2 regions of the Salipaludibacillus agaradhaerens genome follow, and region 1 is predicted to be linked to the other one. Evidence: riboswitches for the same ligand, from Rfam matches in the RefSeq annotation. Region 1 holds a riboswitch; the other holds the start of a gene.

Region 1 (12,749 bases):
TTGTAAAGCTTCATGAAGATGATATGATTTTGTAGCAATGATGACCACATCAAACGGCTCATCACCACTTCCTGTAAGAAGTGTCCGTGGCTTTAATGTCACATCCCCATGCACACTTTTTATGACTAATCCTTCTTCTTTTAGTTGATTATGACGTTTTTCTCTTACAAGAAATGTTACATCTTCCCCTTTTTCAAGAAGTCGACCACCGAAATACCCACCTGTTGCACCAGCACCTAAAACTAATATTTTCATGTTTTTTTCATCCTCCTCATTTTCACGTCATTATCTTTTTCCACATCCAAATGATGATTTCCTTTTAGCTTTCAATCACTTTTAATTTTACATTTATAGCTATCCCGTTTGCATTTACCTTCTAGTACACGTAAAAGGTCTCGAAACGACTTATTCGCATTGACGCTTTCTTTTATAGGTTTATTTAATATTTCTTTAGACGTTTATCATGATCTATATTATCCTTGTAGAAAGGAGCACTAAAAATTTAAGGAGGACGAAACATGGCTAACTTTTATGAGGAAAAAATTGATTTCCAGAGGCCTAAAGCCATTGAAACTGTGTTTAAAAAACTGCTTGATACACCTATTGATTCAGTCAAAAGCCTAGAAAATTGGCTCATTCAACAATCAATATTTTTTGATGAAATAGAAGAGGGGTTAACAGGTCATTACATAGATTTCCAATGCTATAGCCAATCCGAAGAGAAAAAAAAGCAATTTGAATACGATCAGCAAACAATTGAACCTTTAGTTAAAAAATATAGTGCTCTCTTGGATGAGAAATTTCTTGCTTCTCCTTATAAAATAGAGCTTGATTCAAGCCATTATACGCAATTTATTAAAAGTAAAGAGAATGCTAAGGCACTATTTAGAGAGGAAAATATCGCTTTTGAAGTCGAAGAGGACCTATTAGCCACTCATTATTTCGAACATACAAGTCGTTTAACAGTGGATTGGCACGGAGAAGAGAAAACTTTGAGTGAGCTCTCTATTTATTTGGAAAATGATGAAAGGGCTGTTCGAAAAGAGGCTTTCTCTCACATCGCAGAAGCTTTTACAATAATTGAAACTCCCTTACAGAAAATTATGGATGACCTCATTCAGATTAGACAAAAAAAAGCGAGAAATGCAGGGTTATCTAATTATCGGGACTATATGTTTAAAAAATACGAACGGTTTGACTATACGCCAGAAGACTGCAACACATTGGCTGAAGCGGTACGTAAACACGTCACTCCCCTTAAAGAAAAGCTTCAAGCGGCTCATAAAAGTGAATTAGGTGTTGACCTTTACCGTCCATGGGACACGAATGGTGTGGCGAAAGGCGAGCATCCATTGAAACCCTTTAATACGAGAGATGAGCTCGTTCAACGTACCACTAACATTCTTTCTAAAATGGATAGCCGATTTGCTGATCTACTAACAACAATGGATGAACGTTATATGCTTGATTTGACAACACGAAAAGGAAAGTCCCCTGGAGGCTTTTGTTCACCACTACCAGTTTCAAAGCTTTCATTTATATTTATGAATGCATCACAAACACACGATGATATCATTACACTTCTTCATGAAATGGGCCATTGTATTCATAATGATTTAAAAAAAGAATTGAAGTTAAGTAAATATCGTGACACACCAATGGAGTCAAGTGAATTAGCTAGTATGAGTATGGAGCTATTTTCAATGGACCATTGGCATGAGTTTTACGAGAATAAAACCGACCTCATTCGTGCCAAAAAAGAGCTATTAAAAGGGATTATTAATTTTCTACCTATGGGAGTTGTGGTCGATCAATTCCAACATTGGCTTTATGAAAATCCAACACATTCAATCGCAGAAAGAAATGCTAAATTTTTCGAGTTACAAAAATATTACAATTCCTCGGTTGTTGATTGGAGTGGCTACGAAACATGGGCTGAAAATTCTTGGATGCGTATCCTTCACATTTATGAAGTCCCATTTTATTTTATTGAGTATGTGATTGCCCAGCTAGGTGCACTGCAAATGTATAAACAATATCGCGAGAATCGAGAAAGAACGTTGGAAAATTACAAAAAGGCTCTTAAGCTTGGTGCCTCCTGTTCTCTACCAGAAGTTTATGCTGTTGCAGGAATTTCCTTTGACTTTTCAGAAACTATGATTAAAAATTTGATGGATTTTCTAGAAGATGAGCTGGCGGCAGTGACTGACTTAAACTAACGTCATCATCGTATAACCGCTTTTTGTGTGTTTTAAAGTAAGAAGGGGGGAAGTAGGAGTGTTTCCCCTCTTAACCCTCCACTCCTAATTAGGCTTGTTTCAAAACTCCTTATTAATAGGGTCCTCGTATATAATCATGTACATCATGTTTGTAGAATTCTGCAAGCCTCGTCATCTCTCTCTGAGAAAATTTCTTTTCGTGAACAGCTTTTAAGTTCCTTTCAACTTGATCAGCTGTTTTAAAGCCTGGAATGACAGTGGAAACAGCGTGGTGCTCTAATATCCACTTCAATGCAGCAGTTGCCATACTCTCCCTCTCATGAGCGATCCACGCTAACTCTTTGCTTAATTTTACCCCTTTATCAAAGGGAATGCCTGCAAATGTTTCTCCTACGTTAAATTGATCCCCATCTTTATTAAAATGACGATGATCATCCTCTGAAAATTGATGTCCTTCAGAGAACTTCCCAGTTAATAGCCCGCTAGCTAAAGGTACTCTTGCCAAGATGCCTACCCCTTTATCAATTGCTTTCGGGAACAAATTCACTACTGGTTTTTGCCTAAAAATATTAAAAATAACTTGCAAAGCTCTTACATTTTGCTGATCTAGACAAAGTAATCCCTCTTCCACTGTTTCAACACTTACACCGTAATAGCGAATTTTCCCTTCCTTTTGTAGCTTATCAAGCACATCAAACACATTACCTTCCTGCAAAATCTTAATTGGTGGACAATGAATCTGATATAAATCAATGTACTCTCGGTTAAGGCGTTTAAGGGAGTTTTCAAGGTACTTTCGAACGGAAGGCTCTGAATAAGTTAGAGGATCATGGATATCTCCTGAACGACAAAATTTGCTTGCAATATAGATGTCATACTTTTTTCCTTTTGTAGCTTTAGCTAATAATTTTTCACTACGTCCCTCCCCATAAACATCGGCTGTATCAAAAAAATTAACACCATGCTCAATCGCCTTATTTAATCCTTCCAGGGCCTCTCTATCACTCGTCTTCCCCCACGCCCCACCGATGGCCCACGTGCCGAAACTTAATTCACTAAGCTTTAAATCTGTACTTCCCAAACGGCGATAGTTCATTATATCCTCCTTTTTGGCTCCCATGAACAACCTTGCCCTTCTCACCTGCTGAATTAGTCCTCTTTCTTTAACTCATCCAAAATCTCTTTCTCTCGTTTTTTAAATGTTTGGATAAAAGGGAATGGATCTGACTTTACCGTGTAAGAGAATACCCCTTGACTCGTATGAATATAAAGTAGCCCTTCACCTCCCGGAAGTTCCCTATATGACATGTCAAAGATCTTCTCAGCAGGAAATTCCCGTCGCTTCGTCACAAGCTTATCTTTATACAAATACATCATTCTTTCATATTCTACATTCTTTTGTTCGATACTGTTTACTTCTCTTTCAACCTTATAATAAGGCTGCGTGGCAAGCAGAGTCATCAACTTCCTCCTTTTTGTCGTTCGTTTGACAATAATGTATCACACATGCATCGTGACCTTCTAAATAAACCACATAAAAATATGTCGATATTTTTCTCAAGAAAATAATTAAAAACCTCTTCACATACAGCGATATATATATTAAAATGCCGATATAATGAGTTATAGAGTGATGAAATCATTTAATTTCTATTTAGGATGTTATATACACATTTAAGGCTGATTTTGAGCTTAAAACACTTTTTTTAAAGGAGGGAGCTGCATTGAAAAAAACTTTTTTAGGGTTTAGTATTGTCTTCTTCTTTGCTATTATGGGTCATTTCTTTGCTTAGCTTGTTAAATGAGCTTATACATGCAAGGAAGCCCCCTGTTTAATGGAAAGTAACGTATTTCTTGTTTCAAACAGCTGGATCGCACGTATGAAACCCCTTTCAAAAACACCTATCCGTTAGGTGTTTTTTCGTTTGTCTAAATCCTATTATTTCAAGGTTGTGATGCAAATACATGGCCTATTTTCTCCTTAAAGCTTAACATGAAAGGATATGACTACGATAGATAAACAACCAGAAAATCAGCTCCGTCCCTCATTTTCTATGGCTGGTACATCGTATTTATAGGTGTAATGAGCCTATTTTTTCCATATCTAATCAAACTTACTCTAACGCGATCTTTATTGATTTTTATATTTTGAACTTCAATTGGGATCCCTCTCTCGTTTCCGAGCTTTATTCAGCAGGCTGGATTCCTGCTGTTTCTTCTAGGAAATTCAATAGACAGATTTGGAGAAAGGCGCATGTCACTTACCGTCAGTGTTCTTCTCGTTTGTAGTTTGTATTTGGAATAGCTTCGTTATAAGCCCATGGATACTCTTCATTGGCTTTTTCCTAATTAGGTTGCTAGGACAAGGATCTATGACTCTAGTCCCAATCCCCTAATGGTTTATTGAAAAACGTGGGCGTGCTTTCAGCTTAATAATGATCGGTGGCTTTCTCCGTTTCTACACTATTCTCTCCCTTTAATTCTTAGTTAATTAATGAATACAGATAGGAAAATGCGTAGAGAATTTTAAGAGCATTGATTTTAGTTATCTTTGCTCCAGCCGTTTACTTTATGATGGGAAATAAACCCGAAGATATGGGGGGACTGCTGGATAACAAATATAGTAAGCACACTAAAACAGCAACTAGTTCGTGATGGCGTGAAGAGACATGTCGCGGACACTTAAAGAGGCCATGGCAACGCTACAATTTTGGCTAATTCTTCTTTGCATCGATATTCCTTCAATGATAAATAAAGGTTTAACATTTCATCTAGTATCTATTCTTAACCTCAGAGGGGTGTCTCCAGCAGGCGCCGCTTTTGTATTAAGCCTAATGGCTATTGCCGTTTTCCCAATCACCATGCAGGATTTGCAATGGAATGTATGAAAGTAAATCAGATGTTTGCTTTTGTTTTTGTAGGACAAATTGGGTTTATTCTTTTGCTTTATTTTACCCATTTTTAAATGTGGGGCCTGGCCTCCGATGTTATTGGGGACTGATCGGGGGGAATTGAAAGGATTTCCATCTCCGTGATCCTGCCAGATTATTTCGGGAGAAAACATATCGGAAGTATTAAAGGATTTGCCACCGCCGTCACTGTTATGGCTTCAGCATTCGATCCCCTTGCTTCGGGCTTGTTTTTGATCTTTTGGATGGTTATCAGGAAATACTTTTAGCTATTTTCATCTTCCCAGTATTAGGAGTGATCGCCTGTGTATTAAGCCCTTAACCCCTAAAAGATAACGTGAACTCGTTAAAAAAGGAAAAAATCCGCTAAACTTGTTATAATAAATTTAATAAAGATTTTTAGAAAGGGGGGCGTTTGATATGGATATTTTCACTGTGCCAGACCCTTCTGACAGTGGTATGGGATACGCTTATATTGCAATGATAATCGTATTTGCTGCCGCTTCATTTACTGTTTATAAATTAAAACAATCAACTAAAAAAACTGCTCGGAAAAACACGCAAAAAGCTTATGATATGTATGGTGCTAATGAGAAAAAAAAGTAATGTTCCCTCTATGATTTGTTAGAAAAACATAGAAAGGACAGTTCTCCACTCTTTTCATTGTTCACACTTTTTGGCTAGCCCAAGCATACACTAAATTGACTATTAACGGTTGATCCTTCTTCACATAATATAGATGTTATTTTTAAGGAGAGTATATGGGCATGATAAAAGAACCATTTCAAATGCAAACAGATGCAATAACTTTTTTGCAAGACTGGAACAACCTCTCACCGAATATATTAGCTGGATTTACAACAAAACGGGGTGGTACAAGCAGCGGCGCTTTCACCTCAAATAATCTTGGTCTGCACGTTAATGATACGAATCTTAATGTAAGAGAAAATCGTAGACTCCTAGCTGATTTACTCCAATTTCCATTAGAAAACTGGGCATGTGCTGAGCAAGTACACGAAGATCATATTGTCAAAATATCAAAAGACCTTACAGGATACGGGACACTCAATTATCAGGACAGTATTAAAGGAACAGACGGTTTTTACACGACAGAAACGAATACCCTCCTTGCCCTTTGCTATGCAGATTGCGTCCCAATTTATTATATGGCTCCTGAACATCATACAATCGGCATCGCTCATGCTGGCTGGAAAGGATCGGTTAAAAACATCGCTGGGAAGATGGTGGAACTTTGGAAAATTAACGAATCTATCCCTCCCACTGAAATTTACGCCGCTATAGGGCCGTCAATCGGCCCTTGTTGCTATATGGTAGATGACAGAGTCATTAAGGAAGTTAATGACATACTCTCTTCTAGCCAAATTTCGAATTCACCTTATGAAAAAGTAAGTCATGATCAATACAGTCTTGATTTAAAAAAACTAAATTTGTTGTTACTACTGAATGCTGGTATTGATAGAGCTAACATTCTCGTCTCACAGTACTGTACCAGTTGTGAAAAGAGTTTATTTTTTTCCCATCGAAGGGATAACGGAAAAACTGGTAGAATGCTTAGTTTCATCGGTTTTAAAAATACCTGAATTCGCGATATAGCATATTAATATGTTATCCAGCAGCTTCCTTTCCATGAACGAACCGTAAAGCATACACGTAACAAAAGCGAGACATTCGTTTCTTTTAGGTAAGGTGCGATAGATACATTTTTCATCAAAAATTCAGAAAACAAATAATATCGCATTGAATTTCCTGGGAAGTCATGGTAAAGTAAACGTATAATTTCATAGACAAAATCCACTAGGGGTGCCTTTTTGGGCTGAGATAGGTAGTAATCCTAATCCCTTTGAACCTGATCTAGTTCATACTAGCGTAGGAAAGTGGCGTAGCGATAACTCAGTTTATTTTAGCGAGACTTGGATAGTTATTGATCACGTCATTCCTTTTGAAGGAATGACGTTTTGTTTTACACCTCGTCCGTTAATAATATTGGTGTCTTAAAATACAATATTTTGTGACGCCTAGTATTCTATTCGTCTATTTCACCTCTCCTAATCTTCATTAAGCCTAGCTGAATGACCTTCTCTAGTTGGATTTTGTCTCATTTTAAAGGAGGCAAATAATGAGTTTTACAACCACACTTCGGAAAGAAACGAATCACTTATTTGATGCTTGCTATAATCACCCTTTCGTACAAGGGATCGGCAAGGGAGAATTGTCAAAGGGCCAGCTTATTCACTACGTTAAACAAGATTTCGAGTATTTGAACGCCATGATACAAACGAGAGCATATACGATGGCTAAGTGCACGGATAGAGAAAAAATGGCTTTACTAAATGAAGGCATTTCATTCATTTTAGCCGATGAAACCCACCCACATCATAATTTTTGTCATGTAGCAGGTGTAGACTATGAGGCGCTCCAAGGCGAAAATCTTGCACCAAATGCCCACCATTATAGTCGTTACATGCTACAAGTAGCCCAAAGCGGCACCTTAGGAGAAGCGCTGGCTGTGGCACTCCCTTGTCCATGGATCTACTTGGACATCGGAGAACGACTTATGAACGACGTAAAACCTGATGAAAGTCACCCTTTCTATCCTTGGATCTCTTTCTACGGCAATCTAGAAATGCCAAGCATTACTAAAACATTGAGATGGCTAGATGAGCTTGCTGAAGATGCTGGTGAAGCTGAATGTGAAAGAATGCGCCAGCATTTTATAAACGGCTGCAAAATGGAATATATGTTCTTTGACATGGCTTATACAGAACAAGCTTGGCCTGTTTAAATCATACAAAAAATTCCGGGGCGTGCTTTTTCTCCCCGGAACTCTTCTCTCATGTTACGTATCGTTTATTAATTTTTTTACCATCACAACAAAACACGATAGCTCTATCAGCTAAAACTGTTTCTAAATGCACAGGTCTTCCCCAAAGTTGATAAATATAAGGTAGCGTTTTTTCCAAGTATGTCGTATCCAACTCTACTCCTTCATACTCATGAGATAAATAAAGCTCACCCGCCTTAAGATAGTCACCATTTACGACATTAATAAAGGGAAACCCTCCATTAACTCTGCTTGAAATTAACTGGTCACGTATATGCTCCCATTCTTTATCAATGATTTTGTACTCTTTACCTTCTTTTTGAAATAAATACATATCTTCTTCGGCTGCCAATTCTTTCGTTAAATAATTGCGGATAAAGGAAATATCTGATTCAATTTCTCTTACTTCAAAAATCTTTTCCCGCCCACTTCCTCGTTTAATTCTTTGTTTTTCAATCATATGTTTCGTTGGGTTATCATAACGCTTTTCAATATCCTCAAAAATCTTCAATCCAAGGTAGTAAGGATTAATCTGTGTGGTTGACGGCTGTACCACGCCAGCATTTAACTTTGCAAACTCCACTGCCTCCTCAGACGTCAATGCCATTTCTCTTAAAATCCTTTGATGCCAATAAGTTGCCCATCCTTCATTCATAATTTTCGTCTCTAATTGTGGCCAAAAATAGAGCATCTCTTCACGCATCATGGTTAAAATATCTCGCTGCCAATCTTCAAGCTCCTTACTGTAATGTTCAATAAATAATAAAAGATCTTTTTCTCGTTCTGGTGGAAACTGTTTTTTCTTTTTAGGTTTCTTAACCGTTTGAACATCCTTTTTAGCTTTATCTAACTGCCATAAATCATCATAAGGAGTCTCTACTCCCTTATCATTCTCATTTTCTAATTCTACCCAAACATCTTCCATCGTCCAATTTAATTTTGAACGCTGGATACTCGGATCAATATGCTCCTGTATAGCCAATACCGCATCAAGAAAAACTTCGACTTCTTTTTTACCATGCACCATTTCGTAATGATGAATTCGTTCCGCAGTGGCAGTCATACTTTCAACCATATCTCGCCTCGTATGAGCAAAGCGAGCATTGTTTTTAAAAAAATCGCAATGTGCCAACACATGGGCAATGATCAACTTATTCTGAATAAGTGAGTTCGTATCAAGTAAAAAAGCGTAGCAAGGATCTGAATTGATCACTAATTCATATATTTTACTCAGCCCTAAATCATATTGCAATTTCATTTTATGGAATTGTTTAGCAAAGAATCATACTAATGAAACCACAAACTTGTACGGGAACTTATGTTCTTGTCTTTGTCGCTCAATCTGAGTAAAATAATGATGAGGTGATAACATGACAGACGCAGAACGTAAAGTGTACCGTATTGTATTTAATCACAAGCATATAAAAGATCAGAACACCAAATATAGCAATTTACTTAAATTCACAGGTAAAACGCCCAGAGACTTAGACGAGGTACTTGATGCCCTTGTGGAAAAGAAACTCATCTGGTGGGATAAGGATAAGACAAAAGATGTGGCGTTGAGGAAAATTGAATGAGCTAGCCGAGAGGCTGGCTTTTTTATTTTTCAAAAAACTTTTCAAATTTACTTTACATATAATTAATTGCATGTTATGTTATATATAACAGCAAATTAAACGGAGGCGGTTAAAGTGAAAAGAATTATGAATATTGCATGGAGACTTGCTAATAAAGGCGCTAAAAAATTCGGCGGTAGCTCAAAAGATTATATGTCAGAGTCACTTAAAATTGCTTGGTACATTGCAGGTAAAAATGTAAAGCGTAAATCTAAAAAAGTTAAAATTATCACATCATCGGGTAGCCGTAAACATAAATCTTGGGTTGCTAAAATCAACGGTACTCACCCTACTTATAACTTCTCTCGTCAGTTTGTAGAGGCATATGACGAGAATTGGACAGAAAAACATTTTGAATTAGTAGCAGGTATTTATGATGTTTGCGATGGCGGAGAGCGTTATTTTATTAGAGTGTCTGGTGGCAAAGTAAGCAAAATTAGCATCGACGCTGTTAAAGGCGCTGTCGCTTAATGGATAACCCAAATAAGAGAGTCCCCAAAAACGCTCTCGATCTAAAAAATAAAAAGTTTGGCAAGCTAACAGCATTAGAACGCTGTGGCAGAACTAAAAACGGGAGTGCTCTTTGGCATTGTAAGTGCGAGTGTGGCAATACCTTTAAAGCCAACGCTACCTCTTTAAGGCGCGGAGAAACAATTTCATGCGGTTGCGCCAGACAATCGCAAGCAGAAAACGCCAGAAATAAACTATGGATAAATAAATCTATAGAGGGTATACACGTCCCATTACTCACTAAAAAAGTGCGCTCTGATAGTGAAACAGGGCATAAAGGTGTATCTAAGAGGATTAGACGTGGAAAGGTGCGTTATGAAGCTTATATATCTGTTAATGGTAAACGAAAGTATTTAGGTAGCTCTACAGATATAAACGATGCTATCAAACTGCGTAAAGATGCGGAGTTAAAATATTACGACCCGTATATTAAAAAATTGGAGGGAAAAGAAAATGGACAAGATGACAACAGATGAAATAAAAAAATGGATTGAAGAAAATTTGTGCTTGCAAGATGAAGCGCGAAAAATCACAGATCAATCAGTGACAGGCTTTAACCAGTCTGTAGCAACACGAAAAGTTGTCCCTTTTGTTGAGTTTGGCGAAACACGAAAAACAAGGCTTTATTTAAAGTCTGACCTTGAGCATTATAGAGCGAATAAAAGAAAATAAAAATAAATTGCATATAATTATTTACATGTTATTATATACGTGTTACAATGTAATTAACAACAAGAGATAACGTAATAAAAAAACTAAAGGAGTGATTGAAATGAGAGAATGGAAACGAGAAGGTTATGAGGTTGTAGAAAAGGAATTTGATGGAGATTTACACGAGTTTGATGTTATCGCAGGTGGAGAGATAATTGCTACGATCACGCCTAATGACATCGAGGACATGGAAGAAATAATAAAAGACCTAGACAACGGAGAAGATGTGAACGGTTGGGAAGACGGCATGGGTAATACAATCAGCATATAAAAATAACGCCACCCGTCGGGCGTATACGGCGGGATCGAAAGGGGAATGGAAATGTACATTGAACACAAAAATTATGAAACATTAGGACACGAGCCAAACTTAGTTAATTACTTCTTGGATAAATTCTTGTACGGGACCCGAAGTTATGACGAATTCGGGGAGGGGTATTCTATAGAAGAAACCTTCGAACAAGTAATTGCCGAAGGCGCATTTAGAGAAGATGTTTCATCAGAATTAATCAAAGTAAATAAAAGAAAACTATTTTACAACTTAATAGCAAAGAACTTTAATTATTGGCTAGGAAGTAAGCCGCAACCGATAGAACTAGACCCTGACACAAAGGAATATGTCAGAGAACAAATAGAGGATGCGAGCAAAAAAGAATATTTGACGTACGCAGATTTAGACAATGCCAACTTGGCAATTAATGAGAGTGTTGTTATCCCTGTACTAAATCAAGGTTACGAGATATAAGACAAAACCGCCGCAGTCACGCAAAGGTGACGGGCAGAAGGGGAATGGAAATGGAAAACTTTGAAATCAAAGGATTTGACTCAGTTTCAGATATTATAGAGATGTTCGGAGAAAGCTTCAACTTCCCGAAGTTGATCGGATTGTCCTATCTGGTCTTCCCGTCAGCCCCAACCTCAAACGTAAATGTAACTTTATACGATGACCAAGACGGTCCATCAGAGTCTAGGGTAACTCTAATAGTTAATAGAGTTAGATGTCACCCAAATGGGGGGGCTGATCACGTAGGCATGTTACGCTTTATGTGGACTACTGGCAGTGGACATGTCGTCCACATAGACGGAGATTGGCGAGAAGAAGACTATTTCTACTCGTTTGAAAAGGGCGAAGAGCCTACGTTCACGATTTGGCTTGGGGAAGATGAAAGCGAGAGGTTTTACCCTAGAGTTAAAGAATTGATACAGGAGGTCTCGGCATCCAACGAAAACACAGACAAAACCCCCACTCAATGAGCAGGGGCCAGTCTAAATACTAGTAAAAGCATTTCAATCCACGCGCCCTCTAGGAGCGCGACCATGTCTAAAAGATAGCACGTATTTAATAAAAAAGTCAAGAGCTCCACCAAGTGTGAGGGCTCTTTTTCTATCACTTAAACAACATCTGAAACGTCTGAGGGCCTGCAATCCCATCAACTTGTAAATTATTTTGTCGTTGGAAAGTACGGACGGCGCTTCTTGTTTTGGATCCAAAGATCCCGTCTATCGCTCCTAGGCTCGTTCCTTTACAATGTAGGATAGCTTGAAGAATCCATGTGATGTTTCCTCTTGCCCCTTGCCGGACTGTCACACATGCTCTACGTGTTTTAGGCCCAAAAATACCGTCAACTGTAAGTCCACGGTTAAACTGTCTATTAAGTTCTGTTTGAAGTCCTTTGACTAGCGCCCCTTTTGTTTGAGGCCCAAACAAGTTATCGACCGATATACTCAATCTATATCGGCTATTAAGCGTCCTCTGGATAGTGGCGATCGTGCCTGATGCTTTGTTTGTTGATCTGTTTGAGTTGTTAGGTTTGGATGTTTTAGGTTTACTTGGTTTACTAGGAGCGCTAGAACTGCCCCCAGACAAATTAAATATTTTCGCGATACCGTTAGCGTGACCCTGTGCGATTTTATCCAAAAACGCACTATCTTTCAGCTTGTT
Region 2 (12,749 bases), 250 kb from region 1:
GATGCGGCAATAACATTAGCTAGCTCAATAGCTACTTCCTGTTTATCTTCATCAGTGATTGCTGAATTTATGCCGACCACATCACCATAAAATACTGGGATATCTGTCGTATTTGATAAAGATATTGTTTTGAAATTAACGTCATTAGCAAAATCACCCATGGATGACATAGCTTCTGTGTAACCAATATAAGCTTTGCCATAGCCTTCTTCAAACCATTTAGCTCGGATATAGGGATCATTATTGTCTGGCCAATAATTTGACTGTTGCGCTCCTGCCATTCGTTGTAACATGACAAGACTCTTCAACGCACTTCTGTTTAAGTGAGTTAATTCTGGTAAAACGTCATAGTCCGTATAGACGCCTGTTGTATCAAGGAGCGCATCAAGATACATAAGAACTTTCGTTGTACTACCTGACATGTCTATTAACAGACCTTCACCATGCTCTGGAATAATGCCACTAGATTGTCTAGGCCCAACCTTCTGATATAACTCAGGAACTGATGACACTTCTGACAGGGATGAATCATCTGCTCTTGTGTATAACAAGTTCGTGCACACGATCTGTGGAATTGCATAAACATGATCATTAACTGTGACGCCATCTAATGCGAATGATAAAATATCTGAACTTTCATCAATCTCATCATGTGTAAGTGGCATCAAATAGTCTTCCTCAATAAAATGAGAAAGGTATATCGCATCAAAAACAAACACATCTAAATCCTCATATGGATCCGAAGAATATCCATCCCAATCTACAAAATTCAATGCCACATCTGGTTGAACGGTAGCCCATTCTTCGGCAACCGCCTTTTCGAACCTTTCCAAATCTGGCACATAAGGATATAAAGCTACAGTCAATGAATCTAACTCTTCCGTTTCTGTAAGTTGGCCATCTCCGTAAACGTGACTCGAATAGCTAAAAATACTTGTGAAAACGAGTATACTCATGATGGAAGCTATTTTTCCCTTTATAGATAAAAGCCTGTTCATCATATATCCTCCTTTAAATTTACATCTATTAGCTACATGTCCGTTTTCTTCGCTTTAAAAATAATAAAGGGGGCTTGATCTTTTTCATCTCCCCATTCTGTGACATTGTATTTCTGTTTAGCCTGTTCCACTTTCCTAGCTGTGAGCGTCTCAATCGTCGGTTCACATGTACCAATTTCGCTAAATCTCGCCTCCTCTAAAACTGACATGTAAAACTCTCGTGTCCAATAATAGTCATCTAGAACTAAGTCAGGCCTATTTAAAATATGCAAAAATTGTTGTTTCTTATCACCGTTTTTATAGGTCTTGCCTTTTACACCATTTCTAAATGTTGAGAATTCATAGCCGATCGCATTTGGGTTAGAATCTAAAATCAGTAATTTTCCAGAAGGTTTTAAAACTCTGTAAATTTCTTTAATGACGTTTCCTATCCGCTCTTCACTCGATATATTTATAAACACAAAGCAAATGATCACAATATCCATTGAGTTATCCTGTAAAAAACTTAAATTATCATTGGCTATAAGCCGGTAATCAATATTTTCTTTATGGCGATAATTTTTTGCAATGTCTACCATACCTTTAGACTCATCTACAGCTACGATTTGGTAATTTTCGTTAAGTCCAGCTAATCGTTCAGCTACTTTCCCTGGCCCACATCCATAATCAAGTATATGATGGGCTTGGCTGCTTTCTTTTATTTCGTCGAATAATACTTGAAACCCTAATATATCTTCAAGCATGTCATTATAGTCATTAAATTTTTCCGTGACATCTGATGATTTCCATGACGTCCCCATGATCTCATCCTCCTATAAAAGACTTGCCCATTTATTTTTAACAAAATATTGATAGATCGGTAACAGAGTATGGTACAACTGTGCGTCTATTTTTTTTGAATAATAGATGCTTTGATAGATAGCAAACAACGTGATGAGCTGTTTCCAATACTCGTCAATCTCTATAGCATCAATCTGTTCCTTTGATAATGCCAGTTCCCTGTTTCTTAATAATGCTTCATATTCAATAACTGTCCTCAAATCCTCCCAATTATTTTTGTGTGGCATAGACGGAAATGAATAATTCAACTGACAAGTATTCGTTTCATCTGATAACACACTCTCAACCTTTGGATTGTCGGGCTCATATATATGCATCGTCGCCACATTGTGATAGTATTTACCAGTGTTTAAACCTAATTGCGTCGCCATCATTTCTTGAATAAATGTAAACGAGAATATATCGCTTACAATACCTCGAAACGCATCATTCGCTCTCATAAAAGTACATAAATGCAAGTCATTCTCTCTTTGAAAAAATTGTAAGCCTATCGTACATGACACATCAATATTGCGTAAAAAAATATCTTCATTTGCATCAAATATTTGAATAAACCCACGTTTCGTATCTTTATCCTCTATTAATACGTTAATTAACCTTTCCCATTGATTGATCTTGTTCTCTCCAAATGAAAACAGTTTCGGACCGTAAGCAGTCCCAGTCAATATCTCACCATCAGCAGAATACTTTGCGATATTGCTAGCGTAATAACTAATAAAATCCAACTTATTGCTTCCTGATAAATACCAAAGAGCCTCAGCAAAATTGAAGATTATATTTTCTTGGCGAGATGGTTTATAACATACTCGTTCAATGGGATTCTTAATTTCAAATGAACAATTTAATCGTTCTTTACTTTTAAATCCTCTCGGATTATTCTCATACTCAGGAGAATAATAGACTTGATCCATGGTGTGAAGGTAAGCCTCTTCAAAGTGACTGAACTTCATTATTTTCTATCTCCTTTATAAGCGCATCTAATCTGTCCATATAAGAATCTTCTTCACTATAGACGATATAATTAACGTCTGAGACAGTGTGCAATCCCCTTACTAAGTATGCGTAATTCTCCAGATCTTCAAACAATAACAGGATCATTTTTTTATTAAATGCCGATGCCCATCCGATCTCAATATGGGTCCCTGGAGAGGCTGGAAGTCCTGGAAAAGCGATAAAAATGTCACAACTTTCTATTTCATCATAGTCGATTTTTGTACACTGTTCTGGCGTCATAAACTCCTTTCCCCATAATTCTCGTTTATGGGCATTATGAACCTCATATCCTAAATCCTCCAAATAATTTATTAAATCTATAAGTCGCTTTTTCATGTTAGTTTCAAGTATGGATGTCTCTTTATCTACTAAGCTTTTAAACGGAGCTGCTAAAAATATTTTTTTTCCCATATAACATGTCTCCTTACTACTGAATTTTTGATTCATAAGCTACTAGAAGCCATTCAAAGGGTTAAGTTGATGATTAGTTCGCATTATTTTAAGCTTTCATTTTTAGTCGCTTTAAGGCCATTTTTATATAAATCGTAAAAATGATGTGTTGGACCATTTCCTTTTCCAATAGCAAGTGAGTTGGCAATAGCTGTCGTCACATACTCTTTTGCTAGTTCTACCGCCTGATTTACTGGCATTCCCAGCGCCAGATTAGAGGCGATTGCAGAAGAAAAAGTGCAACCCGTTCCATGGGTGTTTTTCGTTTCAATTCTACGTGTTTTAAAGTGATAGCATGATTCGCCGTCAAACAACACATCCAAAGCATCTCCCATAGCATGACCACCTTTGACAAGAACATTTTTACACCCCATGTGGTGAATTTTTCTGGCAACAGTCTCCATATCAGCCGTATTCGTCACTTTTTCATTAGCTATTTTTTCTGCTTCAGGGATATTTGGCGTTAATATATCTGCATGGGGAATAACGACGTCAATCAACGTCTCTACCGCATTAGGATCCATTAATGGTGCGCCATTCTTTGCATACATAACAGGATCTATAACAACATTACGCGGTGAATATTCTATCAGTTTTTTGGCAACAGCTTTCATGCACTGCGGTGTCGATAACATCCCTATTTTGACAGCATCTGTCCCAATATCTTCAAAGACAGCATCAATTTGCTTCTCAATCATATCAGGCGTTACATCCTGTATATCAATGACCCGGCTCGTATTCTCAGCAACGACTGATACGATAGCACTCATCCCAAAAACTCCATGAGCTGAAAATGTTTTTAAATCTGCTTGAATTCCTGCGCCACCACTGCAATCGGAGCCAGCGATACTAAGCACTGTTTTCATATTAAAAGCCTCCTCAAATATTTTAAATAGATGCAAACAAATATTAAAAAACGCTTCCTAATAGTCATAGTAGAAAGCGCTGCAATACATACGGTTTATGTAATTGCTCCCTACGTCAGTATTAACTGTAATCAGGTTCAAAGGGTCAGGTTTTACCTTCTCAACTATATCGTTCCCCCGCAACATTAACTTTTTAATTATGTATAATAATCTGTCAATCTATATCTATTATCCTCCTATGCTCTCAGTAATGAACTTGACTCCATACTAATTTATCACCCATTTTTATACTAATTTTCTCTGTTTCTTACATTATACTACTTATACTAAAAAAAGTAAAAAATGTTTTCAAATCAATCATTTAAGTTTTTTTCCTTGAAATCCCTTTATTTTTTTCCTTTTAGAGTATAAAATAGTAAACAGTTAACAATGTCATAACTATTATTGAAGAACTGGAAAACTGTAGATAGGGTTCCGCTAGTAAATAGGTCTGTGACCGAGGTCTACATCTTTTACGTATGTAAAAGGCACCTATTGACATAAAAGGTCCGAGGGGAAAGGTTCAGTGTATTTAGTATGCGCTGTAAACCTTTCTTCTCGTTTTTTATATTTAAAAGGAGGCGTTAAGTTTATGCATCACATCGATGAATTAAGAGCTGGTGTTGCTGTTATTATTTTAAATGAAGAGAACCACGTCCTTTTGCAGAAGCGGGCTGACGTGGGGTTGTGGGGCATTCCATCTGGACATATAGAAATAGGAGAAACTGTGACAGAGGCCGCTGTCAGAGAAGTGAAAGAAGAAACTAACTTAGACGTAACAATTAAGAAGCTTATCGGTGTATATTCAGATCCGGCATCACAAGTTTTCAACTACCCTAACGGGAAATCTGTTCATTTTATTACAACTTGTTTTCTTGCAGAAATAATTGGGGGAGAACTACAATGCCATTCTGATGAATCACTTGCCGTACAATTCTATGATCCTAACAAGCTTCCACAAAACTTACTTACGATGCATCCCCGTTGGTTAAAGGATGCTCTTGCAAATTGTGATACAGCTTTTATCAGATAATAAACATCATCTATAACTGAATGAATCTCATCATTGAAAATAAAATAGAAAGTTCAAATAATGAATGTGACTTCACTTCAGACTGCGCTTCCTCCTCAGGAGGGCGCCGCCTTACGTTTCAGTGACTTTTTATCATCCGCATATAATGAAATCTATTTCATATTAGACGTGTTATACTTTAAAAACCTCATTATGAAATCGCTGTAAAAAATAACTGTCAGCATTACTACATTGTGGACTAAACCTTATATTAAGAAACTATGATTAAAAACAAGCAACTATTTACAAAAGAAGTTATATTCTTTTATTTCTACTCAATTATTAAAGAAACACACTATGGAGGAGGCTTTGCAATGACTAAAAGCATAACGTTTCGAACTGCCAAAGAACAGGATTTGCCTAGAATTGTGGCCATGCTTTCAGACGATGTATTAGGTAGGCAAAGAGAGCGAAACGAGCACCCCCTTCCCGAAAGTTACCTTAAAGCATTTCATGCTATTACAACCGATCCAAATAATGAATTAATTATAGCTTGTATAAAAAATGACATTATCGGGGTTATGCAAATCACATTTACCCCATATATAACGCATCAAGGGGGATGGAGAGCCACTATTGAAGGGGTTAGAACTGACGCATCAACTCGAAATAAAGGTGTAGGGACAGAACTTATTCACTGGGCTATAAAGCGCGCAGAAGAAAGGAAATGCCATTTAGTTCAATTGACAACGGATAAACAACGTCCCGATGCTCTGCGCTTTTATGAGAAGCTAGGTTTTAAAGCTACGCACGAAGGTTTAAAACTGAAGCTCTAATATGTAGTTGATTAAACATACTAACTTATAATGTCAACTCTACACCTAACAAACAAGAGGTATAATGGTTTACAATACCATACTCTCAGTTAATTCACATAAAAATCGTCAACGCATAAAAAAGAAATAAAGAATAGTAAATACGAGCGCTGGTACGAACGTGACCACATATATACTTGATAAGATAATCATACGATTTTTAGTATGTTTTCGATAGTTTTTGTCTTCTGGTTTCATGCCGATCATCAATGTTGCCACTAAAGCCCCTACACAAATAACAGCACTTATCAAAATGAGAGGAAAATGAGGCATTTCCCTACCTCCTTTTTTCATGTTATTAACTCTTTATACTTTAACATACTATCTCTTTTCTTTTCACCAACATGAGGTATCTAAAGACATTATCTTTTCAATGTCATCGGTATTCCAAAACAGCCCTGTTTCTATATTAAGCACGTACTTTATAGAAGTATTACTGTACGCGTATTTCACACGAAAAACGGTGTTCTCACATAAGTTTATACTTACGAAGAACACCGACATTCACAAAAGTACTGTCACTTTCTGCAACATATATTAATTTAATGAGACATTTATAAGAATAATATAGACAAAAGCATACCTGCTAATCCTAAAAGCGTTAAAATATACACAGGCAGTTTTGGCATGTTACCGTCATTCTCCATCGCTTTACCAAACATGTAAAAGACAAATGGATGAATCAAGAATGTCATGGAGAAGGTAAATGTAACTAAACCTGCTGCTTCTGAACCAAACATGCCTTCTTGAATAGCCGCAAACAAACCGAAGTGAGAAATAGCTGATGCTTTTGCCATCGCGCTAAATTCTAAGGACATAGAGCTAAAGCTTAATGCTATTAACCCACCGAATATAGCAATTAACTGCCAACCGAAACCAAATTGTAATAGTCCTTTTACCTCCTCACGGTCATTCATTCCATTACAGCGTTTTAAATTTTTAAGTCCAATCACTAGTAATATAGCTCCTACAATCATTAAAATAACAGACGGTACCATGAGAAGTGCACCACGATCTGAGCTCATCGCTAATATAGAAAACACAAATATGTGCATAGCAAAAGGGATATTTACGAGCATGGGTGCTCGATTTGCTGCTTTCTTGCCAAGATCCCCTGCCGTACATGCCCCAGTCAATCCTGTATGAGAGAGCGCGCCTGCCATTCCTGGAGCCAGATTCCTCACATTCGCAGTCCCTGCAACATACATAAGTAATGCAATACCACCAAACATCCAGAAAATTTGACCGAAGAAACCATACCCAAGAACAGCGTTAGCATTCTCCATCGCGAATGCTTCCATAATTCGCGAGCCACCAACCATAAAATTCCCGGCTAAGACGACAGGAATTCCTGCAAAAAGCAGCGCTTTAATGGTAGGTCCAAAACTGTAACTATAAAAAAGGGCACCAATAGCTGTGGCAATTAACATCGCAAAGAAAATTTGTGGTAAGGCGACTAGGTCTTGTATAGCTAATGATAAATAATATGTTATTAATGAAATACCTATAATGATCGCGATTTCTAGTGCGCCTTTTTTAATGTACATCCGCTTATCAGTATATATTGCCTTATTATCTATTAAAACGATGGCCCCAACTAAACCGAGATAAGCGAGAATCGCATAATAGTCTCCAAGCGGTGAAGAATTCAACCCTAAAATGAGGCGAGACACTGCTTCAATACCTAACAATAAGAAAAAAGAACGGATAATAAACACGAGTTGAGTCCGTGTTGTCCCTAAAACCACTTCCTCTTCAGAAGGAATAAGTAATTCCGCATTAGACAATTCTTTATTTCCAAATATTTTCCGTATTTCTTGTCCTCCAACAAAAAATGTCACAATTAATGCGATATTCGTTGTTTTCGATAAAAACTCAATAACAGGAAACTCTCCTAAGCCTGGTGTCGCAACACCACTTGATTCTAAAATAAACCCCATCGCTAAACCAAATATAACGATAAGCAAAATAGGTGAGTAACGTGTACCTGCTACTACTGTTCTCGAAATAAGTATCATAGGTACTAACATAAATAACGTCAGTAAAAAATGATTTAACATTTGCAAACTACTAATTTGTTCTTGTAAAATACCAACTTGTTCAATAATCCCTTCCACGACACTCTCTCCTCTTCCATACTTTGTATAAGTCTTCACAAAAACCATACTCCTATTTGATAAATATGTAAATCTCTCCTGTCACTTTGACACTCAAGCGTCATAAAGATAACGCTTACACACTATGTAATGACTTTTTCTTTTCAATAGCATTTACATTTCCGTTAAGTTAAACTATTGAAGGGTAGATCTTTTTATCATTGCTAAAAGTTTGGTTGCCTTGTCACCTTCGCTTCCAAGTACTTCAGGATAATAGCCAGTGTTCTATATTTTGATGATAAGAGCTTCTCCCCCTTCATGAAATGCGACTACTTCATTGCTTCGACTGTATACTGCCCTTTTAACATAAACTCTCACCTAAAAGTAAATGTCGCCTTATTTAAATCCATACTTAATAAATGCACTATTGTCTAAAGGAGATATCTTATGGAAAACCAAAATCGCTCTAATTTAAAGTCTTTTCTTTCACTTATTTTATCTACGAATATACCAAAACTTGCTCTTGCCATTGGACTTGTTGGAAGCCTCATCACAACTTTAGTCGGACTGACCATTCCTCTACTGACAAGAGAGATGGTAGATGGGTTTTCTATGGCATCATTAAATACAATGCTTATCGTCATTATTTTAGCTGTCTTTATTTTACAAGCAGTTCTTGATGGAATTTCTATGTACGCACTTGTTTATGTCGGCCAAAAAATTGTGGCTCGATTACGAGAAAGAATGTTGTCTAAACTCATCCGCTTACCAGTTAGTTATTTTGATAAACATACGAGCGGTGAAACTGTCAGTCGTGTCGTCAATGATACTGGTATTGTTAAAGATTTAATATCTCAGCATTTCCCTCAGTTTATTAGTGGGATTATTACCATTATCGGTGCAGTAACAATCCTGTTTATTATGGACTGGAAAATGACATTACTCATGTTGATTGCTGTACCCATTACTATTATGTTTATGGTCCCTCTCGGAAGTAAAATGGCTAAAATCTCCCGAGGGCTACAGGACAAAACAGCTACTTTTACTGGAAATGTACAGCAAACATTAAGTGAAATTCGCTTGATGAAGGCTTCGAACGCCGAAAAGATGGAGGAAAACAAAGGATTTACCGGGATTAATCAGCTTTTTTCTTATGGATTAAGAGAAGGACGTATTTTTGCCCTGATTGCGCCACTCATGTATCTCGTCGTCATGGTTATTATCGTCATCATTATTGGGTATGGGGGAATTCGAGTCGCGGATGGTACGATGACAACTGGTTCACTTGTTGCATTTTTACTGTACTTATTTCAAATTATCTTCCCCCTTACGTCTTTTACTATGTTTTTCACTCAGCTTCAAAAAGCAAGAGGGGCAACGGAGCGGATTATTGACATTTTGAATGTGGACCTTGAAGTAGGACAAGATGGTGTAGAGATAGATATTACAAACAAACCCGTCTATGTGGAGAATGTCTCGTTTGCCTACAATGAAAAGGAACCTGTTCTAAAAGATCTATCCTTTCATGTACAACCAGGAACAATGGTCGCATTTGCTGGCCCAAGTGGCGGTGGAAAAACAACGATGTTCGGTTTGCTCGAACGCTTCTATGAACCAACATCAGGCGACATTATAATTGGGGATACGTCCATTAAGGCGCTCTCTATGGCTTCATGGAGAAAGCAGCTTGGATATGTGTCACAAGACAGCCCTATGATGGTCGGAACGATACGGGAAAATTTATGCTACGGTATGGATGAACACGAAGAATTTGGCGATGACCGGCTTTGGGAAGTAGCGAAGATGGCCTATGCAGACCAGTTTATTAGTGAATTTCCTAAAGGACTTGACACCGATGTGGGAGAGCGAGGCGTCATGCTTTCTGGTGGTCAACGACAACGTATTGCAATTGCACGGGCTTTTCTAAGAGATCCGAAAATATTGATGATGGATGAAGCAACGGCAAGCTTAGACAGTCAATCTGAGGGCATTGTCCAACAAGCGTTATTACGACTCATGAAGGGACGAACGACTTTTATTATTGCGCACCGCTTATCTACCATTGTAAACGCAGATAAGATCATTTTTATTGAAAAAGGCGAGATCACAGGTATGGGCACTCATCAAGAACTCATCCAATCTCATGAGCTATACCGCGAATTTGCTGAACAGCAATTGACATAACAAAAGTTTTTACGCATCCATACACTAGGCTCTTTCACACACACTTATGAGAGAAGCCTAGTGTTTTGATTATAGATAGAATGGTTATGATTATGCACCAATTGTTTTAATTAGAATTTTTCCAAACCTCTTCAATCCCTTTCATCATATCGTATGCGCCGTCCGACTTATTTGAACAAACAACAGCAGAGGTAGACGTATGTGGGTAAAAAGCAGAATGGAAGCTGACACCTGGGTCGTATCCCATAACATGATATTTAAAAATGTCATCATTTATTTTTTCGATCCACACTCCATAACCATAATAGCCATTTGCTTCTCCTGTTGAGGTATAAGGGGTTAATAACTTCTGAGTACAAGTTTCACTTAATAGCTGACCCTTCATAAGGGCATTCCATAATTTAGCCATATCTGTTACAGTTACATACGCATCACCATCTGCCCCTCCTTTTACAGGTAGCGAATAAATATTTGTTTTCCACGTACCATCAGGGTAATCAATATATCCTTGTGCTGTGTTCGATGGAAGAGCGTCAAATTCAAAATATCCTGACTTATTCATCCCAACTTTTTTGAAAATATGTTCTTGAATGTAATCTGTAAAAGATTGCCCACTTGCCTGCTCAACTATTAACCCGAGCAGTATATACCCTGCATTGTTGTAAGAGAACCTTTCACCTAACGTTAATTTCATCGGTTGATGTTGAAAGAGTGGTAAAAAAGCTTTTAACTCTCTCAGGTGGTACATCGGTGTTTTAATCCACAACTCTTCAAAATCATCCATAACTTCTTCATCAAAATAGTCAGGGATGCCTGATGTGTGGGTTAAGAGATGATGTATTGTAATATCTTGATTAAAATTTGGTAAGTCAGCACTAAGACATTCTCTTAACGTTAAATCAAATGCAAGTTTTTTCTTTTCAACAAGCTGACAAATCGCTATAGCTGTAAAAAGCTTACATCCAGAGGCGATGCCGTAACGAGTCGCTGCATTATTAGACACACGTTCAGACCGATTTGCATAGCCATAGCTCACCTCCGTTAACACTTCGTTATCATTTTTGACGAGCACTGTCCCTGAAAAATTGTGTTCACTTTGAACCTTTTCTAACTTTTTCAATATGTCCGTGTTCATGATATACCCTCCTAGCTTTAATCATTAGCACTTATTCGCCACAATCAATCATCTTTCCTTTTTTAATAAGTAAAATTCTTTCAAAATAAAGTAAATAGTTCACAACTGAAAGAATTCCATATCGATTAATGAATGTGGGTTTCATTTCAGACGGACACTTTCAGGAGGACTTGTCTTCAGTTAACTTTTGCTCGATAGTGCTTCGCAATAGTGGCTCTTCAGACTTCGTTTCATTCTCTGGAAGTTGCCGTCTTATGTTCTAGTCACTTGTTACCGTCCGTATATTGAGTAATTATTGTTCATAAAACGTCATTAGTGTTACATAAATGTTTTTGGAAATTCCAGAACCAAACGTCTTAGTATTTAAAGCCAAAAAGATAAATACCCATCAAAGGTAGCTTTATTGATTGGGTGATTATTTTACAATTATACTAGTGCGATGATAATACCCATTAAGGAGTGGCTTTTTCTTCAATCTTTCGAAGCCACATAAGCGCCGGCAATGCTGCCCTTTAATAACGGCTAATTTGTAGCCGATTTGACCGTGAGCCGCTTTTCATATGACCAAGTTAAAGAGAAGTTCAGCAAGTGTTTGGCCGATAGCTCGACATGAACTGGACCAGACGACTCTTATCCTTAGTAGAAAAAGAAGTGCTGAGGCTAACAATTCAAAAAGGAGAAGTCCTATTTGCTATAGAAATCCAGAAGTATTAGAAGCTCGGTGAAAAAAGTACTTTCTCAGACAGAGTCTGATTTCCGTCTGGTATCGTGAGGATTCGCTCTTATCGGCTGGGGGTGATCAGACAGGTTAAGAACCCGATCTGAGAAATAGACGGAATAAATGCTCTTAAATAGTCATTAGCAATGAAAATAGCTTAAATAGGCGGAGAGATTCCGCCTATTGACTCGGAAAACTTGGAAATGGCTCGTTTTGCTTTGCATAGTCGGAAAATTTCCCCCTATATTCCCAGAAATGAGCTCTCTCCTACCGCTAACCGGAAAATATCCGTTTATTTCACCTCCGCTAATGACTCGATTATTGGTTCCTTAAAGTCAGGTGTAACCCATCTAAATCCACCTTTAATCGGACATTCTCTTCTTTGGCTCTAAACAGCTAGAATCATTAAACTGAAAATTATGATATTATTTATGCAATGCTAGTGATGAAACGTCATTATGAAAGTGATTCATCCTCCAAAATAAGAACCGCTTTACTGTATTAAAGATGATCTAAAAAGCCTATAACATTTAAGAATGATGA

Evidence for each region. A riboswitch is a leader RNA that binds a small molecule or an ion and turns the genes downstream of it on or off. The one in region 1 is predicted to bind thiamine pyrophosphate.
Region 2: another riboswitch for thiamine pyrophosphate. It lies ahead of thiD (bifunctional hydroxymethylpyrimidine kinase/phosphomethylpyrimidine kinase); the one in region 1 lies ahead of tenA (thiaminase II).

What each region holds. Positions count from the first base shown of each region.
Region 1 covers NZ_KV917378.1:1,223,076-1,235,824, forward strand. Annotated here, with positions in the region: gene BK581_RS05900 (ketopantoate reductase family protein) at 1-255, opposite strand, end outside; gene BK581_RS05905 (M3 family oligoendopeptidase) at 519-2,219, shown strand; gene BK581_RS05910 (aldo/keto reductase) at 2,332-3,315, opposite strand; gene BK581_RS05915 (hypothetical protein) at 3,369-3,680, opposite strand; gene BK581_RS05920 (hypothetical protein) at 4,889-5,107, shown strand; gene BK581_RS05925 (hypothetical protein) at 5,549-5,734, shown strand; gene pgeF (peptidoglycan editing factor PgeF) at 5,899-6,729, shown strand; TPP riboswitch at 6,936-7,039, shown strand; gene tenA (thiaminase II) at 7,266-7,931, shown strand; partial or broken gene BK581_RS05940 (SpoVR family protein) at 7,981-9,249, opposite strand; gene BK581_RS05945 (hypothetical protein) at 9,341-9,547, shown strand; gene BK581_RS05950 (hypothetical protein) at 9,662-10,057, shown strand; gene BK581_RS05955 (hypothetical protein) at 10,057-10,572, shown strand; gene BK581_RS05960 (hypothetical protein) at 10,550-10,768, shown strand; gene BK581_RS05965 (hypothetical protein) at 10,869-11,078, shown strand; gene BK581_RS05970 (hypothetical protein) at 11,130-11,552, shown strand; gene BK581_RS05975 (hypothetical protein) at 11,603-12,061, shown strand; gene BK581_RS20220 (N-acetylmuramoyl-L-alanine amidase) at 12,195-12,749, opposite strand, start outside.
Region 2 covers NZ_KV917378.1:1,477,841-1,490,589, forward strand. Annotated here, with positions in the region: gene bcmE (thiamine pyridinylase) at 1-1,001, opposite strand, end outside; gene BK581_RS07190 (class I SAM-dependent methyltransferase) at 1,031-1,798, opposite strand; gene BK581_RS07195 (thymidylate synthase) at 1,811-2,788, opposite strand; gene BK581_RS07200 (TIR domain-containing protein) at 2,769-3,242, opposite strand; gene thiD (bifunctional hydroxymethylpyrimidine kinase/phosphomethylpyrimidine kinase) at 3,326-4,147, opposite strand; TPP riboswitch at 4,238-4,336, opposite strand; gene BK581_RS07210 (NUDIX domain-containing protein) at 4,779-5,219, shown strand; gene BK581_RS07215 (GNAT family N-acetyltransferase) at 5,573-6,034, shown strand; gene BK581_RS07220 (hypothetical protein) at 6,143-6,346, opposite strand; gene BK581_RS07225 (hypothetical protein) at 6,628-8,133, opposite strand; gene BK581_RS07230 (ABC transporter ATP-binding protein) at 8,617-10,353, shown strand; gene BK581_RS07235 (serine hydrolase domain-containing protein) at 10,460-11,488, opposite strand.